2 linked regions of the Methylicorpusculum oleiharenae genome follow. The protein of the gene in region 1 binds, or shares a complex with, the protein of each later gene. Links are inferred from orthologs where the notes say so. Each region holds a gene or a part of one and is shown in the gene's direction. Other genes may lie near its edges. The genes, in order: xseB and xseA.

Region 1 (7,087 bases):
CTGCGTCTGGCAAAAGTGCTGCAGCATCCTCTTTCAATCGAAGAAAAATTTCGTACCCATAAAGAATTGGCCCGCTTGCTCGATAAAATGGGGGAATATGACCTGGTATTTAGCCATCTGACTGCAGCAGGTGAATTGTCAGGCCAATTGCCGGAGCTACAAAAGCAGGATCCCATGCGGGTTCCCAACATGATTGAAACGAATATAAAGGGATTTGATCAGGCATTGCTTAACCGCTGGCCGCCAGCTTCACTTAATCAGGATAATCAAGATAATCGGGCTCCCATTTTTTTAATCGGTTTTATGCGTTCAGGCACCACGCTTACCCAGGAGGTTCTGGGAGGACACCCCGATATTTTCGTTGCCGATGAAACCGACCTGATTTATTCAGTTTCCCAAGAACTTGAGCGCATGGTTCCCTACGCCAAGTCGCAGCCGGAAAGACTTCGCACACTTGATCTAGTGGGCGTAAAGCATTTACGGCAATTTTATTGGGACAGGGCGAATAAGCTATCGGGAGACAAATTAAGCCATCAAAGATTTCTGGATAAAACCACGATGAACACGCTGGACCTGGGACTGATCAATTGCCTGTTTCCCGATGCCAAAGTTATTTTCGTGATCCGAGACCCAAGGGATGTCTGCTTAAGCTGTTTTATGCAAACCATGACGCCGGCACCTTCTACTGTGCAATTGCTGACGTGGGAAGGCACGGCACATTTTTATGCGCAGGTAATGAAGTGGTGGCAGCACATCAAAGCCTTTATGCCCGCCCCTTATCTTGAATTTTGTTACGAGGATGCGGTCACTGATTTTGAAACTACATTTAAAACAGTATTCGAATTTCTTGAGCTAGACTGGGACCCTTCGGTAATCGATTTCCACCGCCGGGCGATAGGCAAACAGATTAACAGCCCCAGCTTCAGTCAGGTTTCGCAACCGCTCTATACTTCATCGGTTGCCCGCTGGCAGCCCTATGAAAAAGAATTTGAAGCCGTTGCCGAACAGCTTCAGCCTTATATTGATGCGTTTGGCTACGGAAACCGGACACTGTAAAAATTAAGTATCTAGTGAAACCTACCCACTCAATTCAAAGCGGGCGAGTAGTTACAAAATCAGTTCAATTTTGCCGAATCAAAGATCGGCCAGATTGCCTTTGGTTTCCAGCCACAACTTTCTGTCCGGAGCGCGTTTTTTCGCGAGTAGTAAATCCAGTTGGGCCCGGGTCTCATCGCCCTCCTCAACCGTCAGCTGAACCAGTCTGCGCGTATCCGGATTCATCGTTGTTTCGCGCAATTGACTTGGGTTCATTTCGCCCAAACCTTTAAAGCGTTGTACGTTGATTTGACCTTTCAGTTTTTCAGCTTTGATACGATCAAAAACGCCCTGCCGCTCAGACTCATCCAGGGCATAAAAGACTCTTTTGCCTATATCAATACGGTACAGAGGCGGCATTGCAACAAACACATGCCCGGCGTTTACCAATGCGCTGAAGTGCTGATAAAACAGGGCGCAAATCAATGTCGCAATATGATTTCCGTCAGAATCGGCGTCTGCCAAAATACAAATTTTGCCATAACGCAAATTCTGCAAATCATCAGACCCCGGATCCATACCTATTGCAACAGCGATATCATGAACTTCCTGAGACGCCATGACCTGATTATTCTCAACTTCCCATGTATTTAAAATCTTGCCCCGCAACGGCAAAATGGCCTGAAACTCCTTGTCTCTGGCTTGCTTGGCAGAGCCGCCGGCCGAATCACCCTCCACTAAAAACAATTCGGACCGGGTAATATCCTGTCCCGAACAATCCGCTAATTTCCCTGGTAACGCAGGTCCTGCGGAAATCCTTTTACGGATGATCTTTTTACTGGCTTTTAAACGCTTTTGAGCATTATTGATGATCACTTCAGCGATTTTTTCGCCTTCCGTAGGGTGCTGATTCAACCAAAGACTGAAGCCGTCTTTAGCCACACCGGAAACAAAGGCAACGCATTCTCGTGAACTCAAACGCTCTTTGGTTTGCCCGGAAAACTGGGGATCTTCCAGCTTGACCGACAAAATGAAATGGCAATTTTCCCAGACATCTTCGGGCGCCAATTTAACACCACGCGGCAACAGATTACGGATATCGCAAAATTCACGCATCGCTTCGGTCAGACCGGCTCTCAATCCATTAACATGCGTGCCGCCCTGAGCGGTAGGCACCAGATTGACATAACTTTCATTCAACGATTCAGTGAGACTCTCAGCCGTCCAGACGATTCCCCATTCCACCGCCTCATGATCGGCGCTCATTTTGCCCATAAACGGCGGATCAGGGCAGAATTCGACATTGCCGATGCTGTCCAGTAAATATTCCTTCAACCCGTCCTGAAAACACCACTCCCAGCATTCTTCTGTCGCTTCGGACTTCAAGGTAATGGCCAACCCCGGACAAAGCACAGCTTTTGCGCGAAGGACATGTTTTAGACGATTGACAGAAACCTTATTGGAATCAAAATATTTAGCATTTGGCCAAAACTTGACTGAGGTACCCGTGGCGTTCTTGGACACGGTTCCGGTTTCAACCAGATTGCTTTGCTTTTCCCCATCGGCAAAAGCCATGTGATACAGCTTACCGTTACGCTTGACTTCAATGTCCAGCCGGGCAGAAAGCGCATTCACGACAGACACGCCCACGCCATGCAAACCACCGGAAAACTGATAATTTTTATTGGAGAACTTACCGCCCGCATGAAGCTGAGTCAAAATGACTTCAACACCGGGAATACCCTGTTCGGGATGAATATCTACCGGCATGCCGCGGCCGTTGTCGCTGACCAGGATACCTCCATCCGTAGCCAAAACCACCTCGATACTATTGGCAAAACCGGCAATGGCTTCGTCTACACTGTTATCGACCACTTCCTGGACCAAATGATTCGGTCTTGTGGTATCCGTATACATACCGGGACGCTTACGAACCGGCTCCAAACCGCTAAGAACCTCAATCGCGGCGGCATTATAATCATTACCCATACTTCCTAATCACTCGCTGTCCAAATTCATATATAATGCGTTGTTTAATTAGAACATCGTATCATCAATTCATTTTTATCTACATGCCGAAAAAAAAATCCGCAAGCCTCTTCGAAGAATCCTTAGCCGAACTGGAAAAACTGGTCGAACAAATGGAGAAAGGTGATCTGCCTTTGGAAGAGGCTTTACAATCGTTCGAACGCGGCGTCAACCTGACCCGTACCTGCCAAAAAGCCTTACAGGAAGCCGAACAAAAAGTTCAGATTTTATTAGAAAAAAACGGCAAGCAAACCCTGGAGCCCTTTACCGATGAGTAATGCACTGAAAGAATACCTTATTTTTTGTCAAAATCGCGTAGAGCGTGCCCTGGAAAACCGTTTACCCAGTGAAAACGTCTTGCCCAAAAAATTACATGAAGCCATGCGCTATTGTGTTCTCGACGGCGGCAAACGGATGCGGCCTATGTTGACTTACTGTACCGGTAAAACCCTGGGTCTGGCACCTGAGGGTCTGGACGGCGCAGCTTGTGCAGTCGAATTGATTCATGTGTATTCGTTAATCCACGACGATCTGCCCGCCATGGATGATGATGACTTAAGACGAGGCAAAGCGACCTGCCACATAGCATTTGATGAAGCCACCGCCATTCTGACCGGGGATGCGCTGCAGGCGCTGGCCTTTAAATTGCTGGCCGATGATCCTACCTTGAAAACCGATGCGGAAGGCCGGCTCAAAATGATTCAATGCCTGGCAAAAGCCAGCGGTTCACAAGGCATGGTGGGGGGGCAAGCAATCGATCTTGAATCGGTAGGCAAAAAGTTGACCGTACCCGAATTGGAAAATATGCACATCCACAAAACCGGCGCACTGATTCGCGCGAGCGTCAACATGGCAACGCTTGCGAAACAAGGTCTGGACTCTAAAACAGCCGATAGCCTGGATCATTATGCCAAATGTATCGGGTTGTCATTTCAGGTAAAAGACGACATTCTGGACGAAGAAAGCGATACAGCCACACTTGGCAAAACCCAGGGTAAAGATAAAGACAACGATAAACCCACTTATCCGGCTTTGTTGGGTATGGCTGGCGCCAAACAAAAAGCCCAGGAATTACACCAGCTGGCGATTGACAGTTTGAGCGTGTTCGGCAGCGAAGCCGATTTATTGCGCGACCTGTCGTTGTATATTATCCAAAGGGATCATTAAACCCAAAAATGCGGTTTTAGCTATGCTGTTCGTGCCTGACGAGTCATTCAGACAGAACGGCCAAACACCCGCAGCATAGCTTGCCATTGCCGCCCAAAACTCTGCCCTCCCCTTCGATAGCTTCAGCACGACGAGGAGTTTATTCCACTTTATAAATCTTTCCGGGTTAATTCCGACTTGAATACTCGGTTATTAATCTGCATAATCGTTTGCTTTATTCTCATTGGGCACCTGGCAAGCCAGTGAGCAAAGGGGTTCGACCGCCCTGCATGACCTGAGCAATCAAGCAGGGTTAGCCACTGTTATTTGGCTTATGACACTGGACCCAATAAACAATTAAAACGCTTTATCAAGATTCGGCGCACACACAAGAATGGATTAATTCATGAAAATCACTGGTAACTATCCGATACTGGACACCATTAAATCCCCTGCGGATGTTCGGCTCCTACCCAAAAGCAAACTCAAACCACTAGCCGCCGAACTGCGTGAATTTCTGACGCACACGGTGAGTATCTCGGGCGGCCATTTCTCGGCGGGTCTGGGCACAGTGGAGCTAACGGTGGCGCTGCATTATGTGTTTGATACGCCGTCCGACCAGCTGGTCTGGGATGTGGGACATCAGGCTTATCCGCATAAAATCCTGACCGGCCGGAAAGACCGCATGACGACGATCCGAACCCGGGACGGCATTTGTGCGTTTCCCAATCGTGCCGAAAGTGAGTACGATGCGTTCGGGGTCGGCCATTCCAGCACGTCGATCAGCGCGGCGTTGGGCATGGCGATTGCTTCCCGCCTGAAGGGCGAAAACAAGCAGATGGTGGCGATTATCGGCGACGGCAGTATTACCGGCGGCATGGCTTTTGAGGCGATGAATCATGCGGGATCGCTGGATGCCAATCTGCTGGTCATTTTGAATGATAATGACATGTCGATTTCGCCCAATGTCGGCGCGATGAACAATTATCTGACCAAGATTTTATCGAGCAAGTTGTATTCGTCGATGCGCGAGGAAAGTAAAAAAGTCTTGAGCAGCATGCCCAGCGTCTGGGAACTGGCGCGCAAGACCGAGGAGCATATGAAAGGCATGATTGTGCCGGGTACCTTGTTCGAGGAATTGGGCTTTAATTATATCGGTCCTATCGATGGTCATGATCTGGATATGCTGGTGTCGACGCTGGACAATCTGAAACGGATTTCCGGCCCACGCTTTTTGCATATCGTAACCAAGAAAGGCAAAGGCTATCCGCCGGCTGAAAAAGACCCGCTCGCTTACCATGGCGTTCCGGCTTTCGATCCGGCCAAAGACTGCCTGCCCAAATCGGCGCCTTCCCCGCATCCCACCTATACCCAGGTATTCGGCACCTGGTTGTGTGATATGGCGGCCCAAGACTCACGCCTGCTGGGCATTACGCCGGCGATGCGCGAAGGTTCAGGCCTGGTTGAGTTTTCCCAACGCTTTCCGGAGCGTTATTTTGATGTGGCGATTGCCGAGCAACATGCGGTGACGCTGGCGGCCGGTCAAGCCTGCCAAGGTGCCAAACCGGTGGTGGCGATCTATTCGACGTTTTTACAACGGGCTTATGATCAATTGATTCATGACGTGGTGCTGCAAAATCTGGATGTGTTGTTTGCCCTGGACCGCGCCGGTCTGGTCGGACCCGACGGCCCGACCCATGCGGGCAGTTTCGATTACAGCTACATGCGCTGTTTGCCCAATATGCTGATCATGGCGCCGGCCGATGAAAACGAATGCCGGCAAATGCTGACCACCGGATTTCTGCACCCCGGCCCTGCGTCGGTGCGCTATCCTCGCGGCAAAGGCCCGGGTGTGGCGATTGAGCCAGCATTGACCGGCCTGCCTATCGGCAAAGCACAAATTCGCCATGAAGGCGGCCGTATTGCGGTACTGGCCTTCGGCAGCATGGTGGCTCCGGCTGAAGAAGCCGGCAAGCAGCTCGGTGCGACCGTGGTCAATATGCGCTTTGTCAAACCCATGGATGAAAGCCTGATACTGGAACTGGCCAAAAGTCATGATGTGTTGGTCACGGTTGAAGAAAACGTCATTGCCGGTGGCGCAGGCAGCGGCGTGAATGACTTTTTACAGGCGCAGAGAATCCTGATGCCGGTCTTGAATATCGGTCTGCCCGATGCGTTCATCGAACAAGGCACCCGCGAAGAGCTGCTGGCGTTATGCGGTCTGGACACCGCCGGTATAAAGGCGGCTATCGAGCAGTTTTGTGCGTGACAGGAACAGGTAGACCTTGCCTTAAAAGCCAGGGATGGCTTTGCCGACTGCATCTTACTGATTAAAATCGTATGAGCTTTCCTTGATGGCCCAAATTTTCACCATCACAGCCAATACGGCAATCGACCACGTCATTGAAGTCGAACATCTGGGTCAATCCGACAATCTGCAAGCACGATCCAGTGTCGAATTTGCTGCGGGAAAAGGCGTCAATGTTGCCAAAACACTTGAATCGCTAGGTTGCCCGATCACCGCTCTGGGTTTTGTTGGACAGGATTCGCTTAATCTGTTCAAGCAACTTGAATCACAGTATCTTAAGACCGGCTTTATTGAGGTTTCCGGTAGAACACGGACGAATCTGACGCTCATTGATACCGCAAACCAAAAAGAGCTGCATATCCGCACCCCCGGTTATTGCGTCACTCCTGAGGATCAAGAAAAACTGATTCAACAAATCAAAAGCCTCATCCGCAAAGACGATATTGTCATATTATCAGGAAGCCTGCCGCCTGGAACTTCCGATTATTTTTACCGGCAGTTAATTGAAATATGCCATCTCCAATCGGCTATTACTTTGCTGGACACTAGCGGAGCCGCTTTACAAAACGG
Region 2 (7,208 bases), 1.6 Mb from region 1 along the record:
CAACAATACCGCGCCAATTTGAGATCGATCACCCAGTTTTAAAACCGTTGCAATGAAGTTAACCACAATCACAACAAACAATTCCATAACATTGTGATGATCTGGATTATTGATCTCCCCGAGAAAAAAGCCAAAATTTAAGGTTAACGACATAACAATGAAGAAACCGAAAATAACTTTCTCTAAATTCACAGTAACCGTCCTATCGTTAAACCAAAAGTGGGATTCTACCTCATTGTAAACTGACTAGGCGGGCAAATTTTTGCTAGCTTCGGCGTCATCTTAAAGCGACTCAGTCTAAAAAATCCTGGTTAATAAATCAGGATTATTGTTAACATTGCAGTCTTTTGGAAGGAGACTTATTGATGAAATTGACTGCTATGGACCTAGTTGCCGCCGCCAAACAAAACATCACTGAAATTGATGTACCCACTGCCAAAAAGGAATTATCCAAATTCATTGTTTTGGATGTCAGAACACCGGCCGAATTTATTAACGGCGCCTTGCCTGACGCCATCAATATCCCTAGAGGCATTTTGGAATTTAGAATTGAAAATCACCCGGATTTCAAAAACAAACATGATGCAGACATCCTGGTTTATTGTCAGACGGGCGGACGTGCTGCGCTGGCCACTGAAAATCTGCTTAAGATGGGCTACGAGAAAGCTGTGAGTCTTGCCGGCGGCTACCAAGCCTGGCTAGCATCCCAGTAAATGGAAGCCCTCACCTCAATCAGGCTTGATAAATGGCTTTGGGCTGCTCGTTTTTTTAAAACCCGCAAACTGGCTGCAGAAGCCATAGCCGGTGGGAAAGTGCACCTGAACAATCAACGGGCCAAGCCTGGCAAGGAGATTGGCGTGGGGGTTCGACTGGAAATAATGAAAGATCAATACCGCTGGGATATTGTCGTAAAAAACCTTAACAACCAAAGACGTCCTGCACCGGAAGCCTCATTGCTCTATGAGGAAACAGAAGAAAGCAAAAGCCGCCGTCAGGCTCTTATTATTCAACAAAAAGAAGAGCAATCGCTGCTTCCCCATTACGACAGACCGCATAAACCCAATAAAAAGGAGCGGCGTCTTATTCATAAATTTAAAGAAGGCTGACACTACAAACAGGTAGGCGGTTTCGGCAAACCTGCCAGTTTGCAAGCATATTTCAATGGCCCGTCCGGGAATAGCCGGTGTAAGTAACGGCTATTACCTTTTTGTTCACCTAACTGCTTTGCTATGGCCTTAGCAAACATGCGCGCATTAGGCAAATGCTTGTAACGGCGATAGTAATCCCTGATAAACCCTAAAATTTCCCAATGCTCGGGCGTTAATTCAATGTTATCCAGTTGAGCCAGTTGGTTCGCCACATCCTCGTTCCACTGAGTCATATCCATCAAAAATCCTTGATCCGTCGTCTCAAGGGACACCCCCTGTACGATCAGGACCATGAATGAATCACCTCATTGACGGTCGTTAAGCGGATCAAATCGGGGTAGCCGATAATTTTGATGTTATCTGGAAATTCGGAGCGGTGAATGCCGTGTATCAGCAACGCATCTTGTAACGCATACAATTTTATTTCGTTACTCAATCCTTTGATTTTTGCCTTAAAAGCCTGACTTATCAGCCTTTGTACCGACATACCCATAAACACAACAGCATCCCCTTTATCGACTCTTTCGAAAATAATCGGCTCATGAGAAGTTTCAAAAACCAAATGCAGCATAAATTAGTGAGAGATATCCGTTAATTTAAGACCCACAATACCTGCGAGCACCAATACCAGTGAAATGAGCCTGGGAACATCCGCAGATTCCTTAAAAAGGACTATCCCCAGTATGGCAACACCGACGAGTCCCATGCCGGTCCAAACAGCATAAGCGGTTCCCAAAGGTAGCGTTTTAATCGCAACCGTTAACAAATAAAAACTTCCCGCTCCAAAAACGAGCGTCATTAAACTGGGTATCAGCTTTGTAAAACCCATGCTGAATTTTAAGCTCAATACGAAGATGATTTCGGCAAAACCGGCCGCAAATAGAAAAAACCAGGCTGTCAATTTGAATTTCCTTGTTAAAATAAAATGAAGATTATCTTATAAAACCAATAATTAGAACAAAGTATAACGTTTCCATGGAAAATGAAATTGCGTATCTTCTTAAGGGCAAACAGCAGATCATTAGTAATCTGACGCTTTTGCTCAAACAGAAAACATTGATCACTGTTCAATTCGGAAATAATGAATCGTTTATAACAACGTTGATTGAAATTGATCCCGAAAAAGGGATTTTATTTTTTGATTACGGGCCTAAAGACTATTTGAATAAACAGCTTCCGCTTTCCACCGACATTGAATTTAAATGCAATTTTTCGGGCATTCGTGTCAGATTCGAAGGAAAAAAAATCAAACCTGTCAAGCTGATAGGAGAAGTGGTCTTTGCAATGCCATTACCGGAAAAGCTATTCTGGTTCCAACGGAGGCGATTTTATCGCGTCAAGTCACCCCTATCAAAACAAAGCTTCGTTAATTTAAGTCTGGAAACTGAAGAAATCTTAAAATTACGTGTTTATGATCTTAGCATCTCAGGCGTTTCATTCTTAGATGACAACAGTGAATATCATCATTTGTGGACACAGGGGCTTCAGTACGCCAACGTTACGCTTGATCTGGAAAACATAAGTCAGATTAAGGTCTCATTAGAAATATCCAACTGTATTCCGGTAAACAGTGATAAACCATATAAAATTCAAAAGATCGGTTGCAAGTTACTGGGGGTTTCAAACGCCATGGAATCAACCATTCAAAAGTACATGCAACTCATAGAACGGGAAAATAAGCTTAAAAGCTGATAAATAGACGCTATTTCATTTTAAAACCTTCTAGTATCGGTGGTGGATTGATACCTCTGTAAGGCTCATTTTTAGCAGGAACTGTTACTGAATCACCGCTGGTCTCTGCAAATGAACGAGGTTTTACGGCTTGGTAAGACGAATAATACCGGTAAGTAGTGAGTTTTTGATTCAGCATATCGAGTTTTTTGGACAGAACCAGTTTTTCTTTATGACTCAACTGGCCATCCGCTTTAAATCGTTGCTCCAATTGTGCCAACTTGGCCTGGCCTCTCGATAAAACCCTCAAGTCCTGACGCGTGATCAAGCCCTTTTTGTACGCTTTTTCAATTTTCCTTTGCTGCAATTGTTTTCTCGCTGCAAACTGATTCAGAAAATTATCATCCATTTGAGATTGAGACAGGCCGCCACCGTAATCGGCAAAACCGGATGCAGCCCATAAACTGCAGAAAAGAAAAGCAATCAATCTGACTCGATTCATAAAAATTCCTTATTGATATCAACGGCGCATATAATGCGCATCGCAAAATTAATAGTGACTTAACGAAAAAAAGATAATCCTCACTAATGAATAAAGATAGTACCGACTTTGATCAGAAAATATTGACTGTTTCACAGTTAAACAATGAAAGTAAACGCTTACTTAATGAGCATTTTTTAAGTATTCGCGTTGAGGGCGAAATATCCAACCTGACAACACCCTCTTCAGGCCATATTTATTTCACGCTTAAAGACAGCCAGGCTCAGGTTCGTTGCGCGATGTTTCGTTCGCAACATCGCAGGACTCATTTTAAACCGGACAACGGCATGCAGGTGATAGCTCGCGCACAAGTGACTTTATACGAACCCCGGGGCGATTATCAACTGGTTGTTGATGAACTTGAAGAGATTGGCGACGGCGCGCTGCGAAGAGCATTTGAAGCACTTAAATTCAAGCTGGGACAAGAGGGCTTATTTGATGCCCGGTATAAAAAATCAATCCCCTTGCTCCCATCAGCCATCGGCGTAATCACATCGGCAACAGGCGCCGCAATCAGAGATGTGCTGACCGTTCTTAAAAGGCGATTCCCGGCGATACCTGTCGTTATATATCCAACGGCCGTTCAGGGAGAAAACGCAAAATACGAGATCACCAAAGCCCTGAATACGGCGGCTGCGTCGGGCGATTGTGATCTCATTATCTTGGCTCGCGGAGGCGGCTCGCTTGAAGATTTATGGGCTTTCAATGAAGAGATAGTCGCCAGAGCCATTTTTGCCTGCCCTATTCCCATCATTGCGGGGATAGGGCATGAAATCGATTTTACCATCGCCGACTTTGTGTCAGATTTAAGAGCGGCGACCCCCTCGGCTGCTGCAGAACACGCTGTTCCGGATCAGCGAGAATGGCAAACGGCGTTCCAATCCTACGCATGGAAATTGCATCAACAACTGTCCCGTCAATTAGCGCAAAAACAGCAAAAAATGGAGTGGTTGGCCAAACGTCTGGAGCAACAGCACCCGGGACAAAAGCTGGCCCGCAATGCTCAACGGGTTGACGAAATGGAACTCAGAATGATGCGGGCTATAGGCAACCTGATCCATCATCACAAAAGCGCACTGGCCATTCAATCGGCAAAACTCAATCAACAAGTGCCATCCAACCTCGTCAATACACTAAAAATGAGGCTGGCGCATTCAGATCAGCGCCTGATAGCCGCTTTACGCGTCAAATTGGAACGGCTAACCCAGCGTCTTATCCAGGCAGGCCAAAACTTGCATGCCTATAGCCCTCTGACCACGCTGAATCGGGGTTACGCCCTGGTAACAGAAATTAAAACGGGAAAAGTGATAAACAGCTCTACGCAACTCAAAGAAGGAGACCGCATTCATACCCGCTTAGCGGAAGGCAGCCTCATCAGCGAAGTCAAACAGCTATCAGACAAAACTTATTCAGGATAAGCAGACCAGCACCTAAGAACCCGATACTCAACGCCCGAATCAGTCGAGCATGATTGAACCAGACAAAATGAATGAGCCGTCCATACAATCGGTTCAAAGGCTATTTCCACTTTATCTTTTACTCCTCTTGCTAAAGTCACATGCGGCAAATAAGGCCTTTCATCGAGCCTAATCCCCAAGCTGCGAGCCACAGCGCAGAGTTCGCCCGCCAAACGGGCTGCACCCAAATCACCCAGGCAACTGGTCAAACACAGTACCTTGGGCACCTTCCAAAAACTTAGTTGATCAAAGGTCAGACTGACCGGTTCCATGACAATCTCTGATGCTGCAGCCATTAAAGCCGCCTCACAATCACTATTGACCGAACCTAAAAAGCAGAGCGTAACGTGCACATTTCCGGCGTTAATGGGCTTCATCACCGATAAATCCAGCTTGTTGATCAGACCCGTACAGTGTTCACGCACAGATTCATCAGGCCATAGCGCAAAAAACAAGCGTTTCACGGGAGTATTCTGATTAAAAACACTGAAAATAATCCATCAACAATTCTTCACAATTGAAAAAAAGCCGAGGCAACGCCTTACTGATATAGAACCGCATCACGTATTCGATATAAGCGGATACGACCATCAACCGTGCCAAGGCAATCCAAAGCCGTGAACTTGAATGAGAAGAACCTCTCCAGACACCCAGTGTCCACCACAAAACCGGACCCAGCATCATGACATGAATGTTTGACCAACTGGAAACACTGATCATTCCTGACTGAACCAGTGCATCCGCCCCGTAAAGACCCGCATTAAAAACGATGAAAAAAGGCCAGAACAGCTTATTCAAGCCAAGCGCGCCATTCCAGATAGCAAGCAGGTATTGATACAGACTCAAGGTTTTGACGTCCGGCATCTCCCAATCCAATTCGGGAAAAGGAGCGCTGATAAAAATGACCCCGAATAAAGTACTAAAGATGATGAAAAACTCCAACGGACCTATCAGCTGGCTGGATGAAAATATAATCGGTAAGGTATTGGTAAACATGGAATGATTAGACCCGAAGCAAGTTTTAACTTTATCAGGTTACCACAAAGTTTTGATATTTAAACAAACCGAGGATGACTCGGCTTAACAAGTCAGAAGAAAGGTGATCCACCCGGAGGTTGCGGTTGGCGATAGCCAACCCAACATTTCAAGACCATAGTGTTAATTATTGGTATGCGAAAAGCATGCAACCCAGCCAACGACTAAATAATGAAATTCTCTATAGCCAGCAATTCAATTCCCTTACGCTCGGCCTCACCTCTATCCTGTTCAGTGTTGTAACCCCAGGAAGCCAGCAATAATTTGACGTTTTTCAATTGTGGATTTTTCTGCACATTCAACAAGGCGATCAATCGGTCTTCGATAAAATGCATGGATGCATCGGGAAAATAATTGACCAGATCAATCAAAATATCTTCTTTGCTTTTATTGCGGTCCAGGCCAAAAATCCGGTCGCCAGGAATAAAGATATGATTGGCCGTTAAAATGTGGGACACAAACCGTTCCTGTTTAGTCGTGACCACAAACCAATGCCCCTGATTCTCAAGGTTCCTCAATTTTTCCGTAATTCCCGGAAACAAAGGATTATAGGTTAGCCATTCGGGCAAATCATCATGGATCCAGGCATCTCTGATTTCGCCAAACAACTGTTTTAGACCGTCTATCGATTGGCCGGACTTTTCGATAAGCGTCGGTCTGATTTCAGCAAAATGTTCAAAAATGTAGTCACTGGACTCACCTTCATGAAGCAGGCGCATGACCAGAATAGCTTCAAAACCGGTTTCAATGATGGGTCTGACCCTTCGAAATTCATCAATCAAGCGTTGTCCAGGAAACACAGGCGTCATATCCGGCCACAACTGCAAGGCGGCTTTCCATCCGGTTATTGCAGTCTCGACCGCACTGTCACAGAGCACACCGTCAAAATCAAGTGCGTAGATAACGGGTTTATTCATGAGGGTATAAACATCCGGGAAGACTGAAGTTAAGATAGCTTAACTCGTTGACTGGCATTTTCAGCCGTTCCGGCAATGATTTGTAAAAAGACCATTACTGGAACGAAAACAGAATAACTTACGTGACTGAAGCAGACGATAAAATTAAAACTTATGAGCTTTAAGATTTTGCCAAAATTGCAGCAACCGTTTCACCCATCGCTGACGGCGTAGGCGCAATAATAACGCCCAAGTCTCTCAGCATAGCGACTTTTTCGGCTGCGCTCTCACCTGCAGAGGAAATAATGGCGCCTGCATGCCCCATCCGACGCCCTTCAGGTGCGGTCAATCCGGCAATATACGCTACCACGGGTTTACTCATGTGTTCTTTAGCAAAATGTCCTGCGTCTACTTCTTGAGGACCGCCGATTTCGCCAATCATCAAAACCACTTTGGTTTC

The links.
Region 2: the proteins of xseB (region 1) and xseA are in contact, whole or in part, in a cryo-EM structure (PDB 8TXR), measured with the Escherichia coli proteins. The link is inferred for Methylicorpusculum oleiharenae from one-to-one orthologs.

What each region holds. Positions count from the first base shown.
Region 1 is NZ_WUTY02000001.1:2,961,678-2,968,764, reverse strand. What follows is about bases 1,959-4,724. They hold xseB (exodeoxyribonuclease VII small subunit), read left to right. Parts: upstream 1,959-3,107; coding sequence 3,108-3,341; downstream 3,342-4,724. Other genes in these bases: dxs (1-deoxy-D-xylulose-5-phosphate synthase), read left to right, coding at 4,616-4,724; ispA ((2E,6E)-farnesyl diphosphate synthase), read left to right, coding at 3,334-4,230; parE (DNA topoisomerase IV subunit B), read right to left, coding at 1,959-3,024. Also shown: GO003_RS13380 (tetratricopeptide repeat-containing sulfotransferase family protein), read left to right, coding at 1-1,056; more of parE, read right to left, coding at 1,135-1,958; more of dxs, read left to right, coding at 4,725-6,478; GO003_RS13355 (1-phosphofructokinase family hexose kinase), read left to right, coding at 6,564-7,087. UniProt on the Escherichia coli protein: Bidirectionally degrades single-stranded DNA into large acid-insoluble oligonucleotides, which are then degraded further into small acid-soluble oligonucleotides.
Region 2 is NZ_WUTY02000001.1:1,399,888-1,407,095, reverse strand. What follows is about bases 2,706-5,592. They hold xseA (exodeoxyribonuclease VII large subunit), read left to right. Parts: upstream 2,706-3,407; coding sequence 3,408-4,778; downstream 4,779-5,592. Other genes in these bases: GO003_RS06475 (hypothetical protein), read right to left, coding at 5,295-5,592; thpR (RNA 2',3'-cyclic phosphodiesterase), read right to left, coding at 4,766-5,281; GO003_RS06490 (hypothetical protein), read right to left, coding at 2,851-3,321; GO003_RS06495 (flagellar brake protein), read left to right, coding at 2,706-2,840. In the rest of the region: GO003_RS06525 (DUF6394 family protein), read right to left, coding at 1-192; GO003_RS06520 (rhodanese-like domain-containing protein), read left to right, coding at 366-713; GO003_RS06515 (RNA-binding S4 domain-containing protein), read left to right, coding at 714-1,106; GO003_RS06510 (TusE/DsrC/DsvC family sulfur relay protein), read right to left, coding at 1,109-1,441; GO003_RS06505 (DsrH/TusB family sulfur metabolism protein), read right to left, coding at 1,432-1,719; GO003_RS06500 (DMT family transporter), read right to left, coding at 1,723-2,049; more of GO003_RS06495, read left to right, coding at 2,124-2,705; more of GO003_RS06475, read right to left, coding at 5,593-5,813; GO003_RS06470 (HAD family hydrolase), read right to left, coding at 6,017-6,769; sucD (succinate--CoA ligase subunit alpha), read right to left, coding at 6,930-7,208. UniProt on the Escherichia coli protein: Bidirectionally degrades single-stranded DNA into large acid-insoluble oligonucleotides, which are then degraded further into small acid-soluble oligonucleotides.